One region of the Streptomyces sp. NPDC021019 genome, then DNA from elsewhere that is predicted to be linked to it. Evidence: riboswitches for the same ligand, from Rfam matches in the RefSeq annotation. Region 1 holds a riboswitch; the other holds the start of a gene.
The links. Region 1 has a riboswitch for glycine ahead of gcvT (glycine cleavage system aminomethyltransferase GcvT). Riboswitches for the same ligand answer to the same signal wherever they lie in the genome.

Region 1 (3,193 bases):
GACGCACCTTCTCCCGCATCCAGTCGCCGACGAGGTCCTCCGCCACATCCAGCAGGACCAGGTTGACCGGCCACGGCACCTGGATCCGGCCGAGCGCGCGGCCGATGGCGTCCATGGGCGCGCTCTGTCCCGCGCCGTCCCAGGTGGCGAACTCGACGCCGACGAAGAGGACCGGGTCGCCGCCCTCGATGCTGGCCAACGCCCTGCGTGCGGTGCTCACCACCGCGGAGGCCTCGAACTCCTCGGAGACCGCGGTGAGGAAGTCGACCGGGTCGTGCTGCCAGTCCGGCTCGAACAGCCGGACCCGGCCGCCGGTGGCGGGCCCGTCCAGGGCGGTACGGCCGGCCCGGCAGAGTTCGGCGACGGCGGGCGGCGGAAGCGGTATGCCGACCGCGCCGCCCGGATTCACGGCGATGCCGACCTGCGGGGGCAGGCCCCGGGCGAAGTCGCGGGCGGGGGCGACGGTGAAGGACATGTGGCCGCCGACGCAGCTGAGGAACTGGGCCTCGGAGCTGAAGACGGGGACGAAGGCCGCGCCGTCGATCTCCATCATCGGCAGGTCGAGGTCCGCGCTGGCGGGGGTGCCGCCGTTCGGCAGCGGCACCCAGACGGAGCTGCGGCCGAGCACTTCGACGAGGCGGCCGCCCGCGTCGGGGACGCCGAGCGAGGCCGTCAGCACCTCTTCGAGCTCGTTGGCGGGCCACCCCTGCTGGGGGTGTGCCGGTGCGGGTGCCGGAATGTCCACTGCCTCTGTGCCCTCTCTCCACCGCCTCGGCCGCGCCCGGCGGCCTCTGCTCCGGCCAGCACCTTAACCGTCAGCGGGCGGTGGAGGCCTCGGCGGCCGTGAAGGAGATCCGGTCGAGCGCTCCCGCGGCCTCGCGGTCCAGCAGCACCGCGGAGGTGCAGCCGGCGGGCAGCAGCCCCTGCTCGGTGTCGCGGAGCAGCCGGGCGACCGCGTGCCGGTGGCGGGCGAAGGCATAGCCGGAGACGCCGCGCCCCCGCTCGCGCTGCCCCTGCCGTGCCACCTCGGGCGTCACGTCGAGCAGGATCAGATGGAGGGTGCGGCCCCGGCTCACGGCGTGCCGGGCGAGCCAGCGGCGTACCCACGTCTGGGTGCCGCAGTCGTGCACGACGACGGATTCACCGGAGCGCAGGGCGTTCCAGAGGCCGAGGTAGTGCGCGGCGCGGACCAGGGGGCGGTAGAGGGCGTAGGGCAGTAAGCGGGGCAGGGCGGCGGCCCAGCTGTCGCGGGTGTTCTGGGAGTCGATGGCGCGGCCCTGTGCGGCCCGCCGGATGAGGGTCGACTTCCCGCTGCCGGGGAGCCCGGAGACCACGACGACGTCACCGGCGGGGAGGTCGAGGCTGTACGGGCCGCAGGCGGTGCGCCCGCGCAGGTCGCGTACCACCGGCGCACCCTCCGGCAGCAGCTCCCGCGCGGGAGCGCCGGGCTGTGCGGGCATCGCGCCGTGCGCGACCCCCGCGGTCGGTGCCGACCGCTGCAACGTCATCGCCCATCCCCCTGCCGTCGTGTCCCCCACGCCTGCCCCTGAAGTGTAAAGAAAAGGCAATGCGGCACAAGCGGCTTAGGGCCTGTCGTCGCCGTCTTCACCTGCGCGGGGGCCTGACCCCCCACTCTCCCCCCATGCATGCGATGATGACCCCGCCAACTGCATACCGGCCGTTCGAATCCGCGCGGGAGAGTTCCGGCCACAGTGTGAGCCGGGCGCCGAAGGAGCAAGATCCTCCCTTGAATCTCTCAGGCCCCGTACCGCGTGGATGAGGCAGATCTGAAAAGCGAGCCGTTCCGCGGCTCCACCCAAGGTGCAAGCCGAGCCCCCTGATCCGGGGCGCCCTCCAGGGCATACCCCGTCGGGGGCTATCGGCGAACCTCTCAGGTTCCGATGACAGATGGGGAGGATTCGTCCTGACGTCGTCATGCCCTGGAGCCGTATCCATGAGCACTGCCCCCCGTCTTACCGCCCTCGACGCACTGCACCGCTCGCTCGGCGCCACCATGACCGACTTCGCGGGCTGGGACATGCCCCTGCGGTACGCCAGTGAGCGCGACGAGCACCACGCCGTACGCACCCGGGCCGGTCTCTTCGACCTGTCGCACATGGGCGAGATCACCGTCACCGGGCCCGAGGCCGCCGCCTTCCTGAGCTACGCGCTGGTGGGCAACATCGCCACCATCGGCAACGGGCGGGCCCGCTACACGATGATCGTCCAGGAGGACGGCGGGATCGTCGACGACCTGATCGTCTACCGCTTGGGCGAGACCGAGGCCCCCGAGTACATGGTCGTCGCCAACGCGGGCAACGCGCAGGTCGTCCTGGACGCGCTGACCGCCCGGGTCGGCGGGTTCGACGCCGAGGTGCGCGACGACCGGGACGCGTACGCGCTGCTCGCGGTCCAGGGACCCGAGTCGCCCGCCATCATGAAGGCCGTCACCGACGCCGACCTGGACGGGCTGAAGTACTACGCGGGCCTCCCAGGCACGGTCGCCGGGGTTCCGGCGCTCATCGCCCGTACCGGCTACACCGGCGAGGACGGCTTCGAACTCTTCGTGGCGCCCGAGCACGCCGAGCAGCTGTGGCGGGCGCTGACCGAGGCCGGCGCCCCGCACGGCCTGATCCCCTGCGGGCTCTCCTGCCGGGACACGCTGCGCCTGGAGGCGGGCATGCCGCTGTACGGGCACGAGCTGACGACCGCGCTCACCCCGTTCGACGCGGGTCTGGGCCGGGTCGTGAAGTTCGAGAAGGAGGGCGACTTCGTCGGGCGCGAGGCCCTGACCGCCGCCGCCGAGCGCGCCGAGACCGCTCCGCCGCGCAAGCTGGTGGGTCTGGTCGCCGAGGGCCGCCGGGTCCCGCGCGCCGGTTTCCCGGTCGTGGCCGACGGCAAGGTGATCGGCGAGGTCACCTCCGGCGCCCCGTCCCCGACGCTGGGCAAGCCGATCGCCATGGCCTATGTGGACGCTGCCTTCGCCGCCCCGGGCACCGAGGGCGTGGGCGTGGACATCCGGGGCACGCACGAGCCGTACGAGGTCGTCGCGCTGCCGTTCTACAAGCGCCAGAAGTGATCCTCCGGAAGGACCGGCGGTAACCGGGCCTTCCCGCACCGCGCGGGCGTCCCGAAACGACGCGCGCGCAGACGTCACCGAGCAGACGTCACAGAAGTGACGTACCTCCGTCTC
Region 2 (3,193 bases), on a different contig from region 1:
GGTGTCGAAGAACGCGCCGTGCACGACGTCCACGCCGGCGCTCCGCAGGCCGTCGGCCAGGATCGCGGCGAAGCGGTGGGTGCGCCGGGCGATCGTCCGCAGCCCGTCGGGGCCGTGGTAGACCGCGTACATGCCGGCCATGACGGCGAGCAGGACCTGCGCGGTACAGATGTTGCTGGTGGCCTTCTCGCGGCGGATGTGCTGCTCGCGGGTCTGGAGGGCGAGGCGGTAGGCCTTGTTGCCGTCGGCGTCGACGGAGACGCCGACGAGTCGGCCCGGCAGGGAGCGGGCGAACTTCTCGCGGACCGCCATGAAACCGGCGTGCGGACCGCCGAAGCCCATCGGGACGCCGAAGCGCTGGGTGGTGCCGACCGCGATGTCGGCGCCGAGAGCCCCGGGCGAGGTGAGCAGCGTGAGGGCCAGCAGGTCGGCGGCGACGGTGACGATCGCACCGAGCTCGTGGGCCTGCTCGATGACGGGCTCGATGGCGCGCACGGCCCCGGAGGCGCCCGGGTACTGGAGCAGGACGCCGAAGACGCCGCGCTCGGCGATCTCGGCGGGGATGCCGTCGCTCAGGTCGGCGACGACGACCTCGACACCGGTGGGCTCGGCGCGGGTCTCGATCACCGCGACGGTCTGCGGCAGCGTGTCGGCGTCGACCAGGAAGACGCCCTTCTTGACCTTGCCGACGCGCCGGGCGAGGGCCATCGCCTCGGCGGCCGCGGTGCCCTCGTCGAGCAGGGAGGCGCCGGAGGTGGGCAGCCCGGTCAGCTCGGCGACCATCGTCTGGAAGTTCAGGAGGGCCTCCAGGCGGCCCTGGGAGATCTCCGGCTGGTACGGCGTGTAGGCCGTGTACCAGGCGGGGTTCTCCATGACGTTGCGCAGGATGACGGGCGGCGTGAAGGTGCCGTAGTAGCCGAGGCCGATCATCGGGGCCAGCACCTCGTTGCGGTCGGCCAGCGACCGCAGCTCGGCCAGGACCTCCGCCTCGGTGCGCGCCGAGGGAAGGTTCAGGGCCTCCGCGCTCTTGATCACGTCGGGCACCGCGGCGGCGGTGAGCTCGTCGAGGGAGCCGTAGCCGACCTGGGCGAGCATCTTCGCCTGCGCTCCGGCGTCGGGCCCTATGTGGCGCTGCTCGAACGGAATGCCCTGCTCCAGCTGGGAGAGCGGAGTGCGACGGGGGGTCATGGTGGAGGCCTCCTGGTCTGTCACGACCTGCGAGGGGCACCACGGCGCGGGTGCCCGAACGGCCTCCCCCTCTGTCATCTCAACCTGAGAGCTTCACCGGCGCGCACGGGGGCGTGCCGACTTTCACCGTCGGTGAGGGTCGAGTCCGCCTGGGCCTGCGCCCGCACGGAATCCCCCTGCTTTCCAGAGTGACCTCGTCCGTGCGGTACGGGGGCCTGAGAGATTCCGGGGAGGAGTTGCTCCTTCGGCGCCTCCGGATTCTGCACCGGAGGACTCTCCCGCACGGGGTCAGCAGCCACAGCCAGCCTACCAGCGGCCATCGCGCCGGAGTTCTCGAGTGGCCGACGCCACGGATCTGCACTTGTGTGGTGCTGGTGGAGCGACAGCGTCCACCCTGAGCAGTTGCGACCAGTGGGAGGCACCGTGCAGACCGACATCGATCCGCGCCGCCTGATCGGCCGCAAGGCATTCGATCGCAAGGGCGCCAAGATCGGAACGGTGGATGAGGTCTATCTCGACGACGCGACGGGCGTGCCCGAGTGGGCGGCCGTCCGCACCGGCCTGTTCAGCAGGGACGCCTTCGTCCCCCTGGAGCCCAGCGAATTCGTCGAGGACGCGCTGCGCGTCCCCTTCGACCGCGCGTTGATCAAGGGCGCGCCGGACTTCGGCGTCGGCCGGCATCTCTCGCCCGAGCAGGAACTGCAGCTTTACCGCCACTACGGGCTGGACTCCTCGCCCCCGGCGGAGTCGGCGCCCGACCGGGACTTCGGCAGGCTGGCGGGCCAGGAGGAGTAGTCGGCCGCGTCACGGACGAGCGGCAGCGGGTCGGCGGGCCGCAGCAGCGGATCGTCGATGCGGAATGTCAGCACCCGGCCGGGTGCGCTCCACGGTTCCTCGAACCGGACGGTGACCCGGCCCACGCCGCTGCCCTGCACCCAGCCGTGCCCGTGCTCCTCGTGGTGCACGTCGTGCCCGGCGGGCCAGCGCCGCGCGGCGAGCAGCTCCGCGCCCTCCGGCTCGGGCTCCGTCAGCCCGTTCTCCTCGCCACCCTCCCCGGGCAGGGCCCGGTGCTCCTCCTCTGCCCGCTGAGCGAGCTCCCGGGCGTCGGCGGCCTGGGCGAACAGGTCCTCCTGCGTGTAGTCGGCCAGCCCCGTCACACCGACCCCCAGCAGCCGTACGCCCCCCGTGGTGTCGACGGACTCCAGCAGCCGCCCCGCCGCCTCACGGACCACTGTGGGGTCGTCCGTGGGGCCTCTGAGCGTCTCGGAGCGGGTCAGGGTGGAGAAGTCGTAGCGGCGCACCTTCAGCACCACCGTGCGGCCCGACCGGTCGGCGGCGCGCAGCCGCTCCACGCACCGGACGGCCAGCCGCTCCACCTCGGCCCGCACCCGCACCCGGTCGTGCAGGTCCACGTCGAAGGTGTCCTCCACCGATACGGATTTGGCGTCCCGCTCGGCGACCACCGGCCGGTCGTCGAGCCCCAGCGCCATCCGGTAGAGCCCGTGGCCGTGGGCCTTGCCGACCAGCCGCACGAGCTCCGCCTCACCCGCCTCGGCCAGATCGTGGACGGTGGTCATCCCGGCGCGTCTGAGGTGGTCGCCGGTGGCCGGGCCGACCCCCGGCAGGATGCGCACGGACATGGGGGCGAGCAGCTCACGCTCGGAGCCCGGCTCGATGAGCAGCAGCCCGTCGGGCTTGGCCTCCTCGGAGGCGATCTTGGCGAGCATCTTGGAACCTGCCAGCCCGACGGATCCACTGAGGCCGGTCACCGCGCGGATCGCCGTCCGCAACCCCTCACCCGTCGCACGGGCCGACGCCGCGTCGTCGGCCGTCCCACCGGCCTCCAGGTCCACGAAGGCCTCGTCCAGGCTGAGCGGCTCCACCAGGGGCGACAGCCGCCCCAGGAGCTCCATCACCTGATCGCTCACCTTCCGGTACAGCGAGAAGCGGGGCACCAGGTAGGCGGCGTTCGGTGCGAGGCGCCGCGCCTGTGCGGTGGGCATCG

Region 2: linked by a shared signal. The riboswitch ahead of gcvP (aminomethyl-transferring glycine dehydrogenase) and the one ahead of gcvT (glycine cleavage system aminomethyltransferase GcvT) in region 1 are both predicted to bind glycine.

What each region holds. Positions count from the first base shown of each region.
Region 1 is NZ_JBIRQR010000001.1:2,079,566-2,082,758, reverse strand. Features, by position in the region: gene ACH4RG_RS09605 (enhanced serine sensitivity protein SseB) at 1-745, opposite strand, end outside; gene ACH4RG_RS09600 (AAA family ATPase) at 816-1,508, opposite strand; glycine riboswitch at 1,684-1,781, shown strand; gene gcvT (glycine cleavage system aminomethyltransferase GcvT) at 1,955-3,079, shown strand.
Region 2 is NZ_JBIRQR010000008.1:350,633-353,825, forward strand. Features, by position in the region: gene gcvP (aminomethyl-transferring glycine dehydrogenase) at 1-1,188, opposite strand, end outside; glycine riboswitch at 1,382-1,479, opposite strand; gene ACH4RG_RS32605 (PRC-barrel domain-containing protein) at 1,612-1,983, shown strand; gene ACH4RG_RS32610 (DNA polymerase IV) at 1,905-3,193, opposite strand, start outside.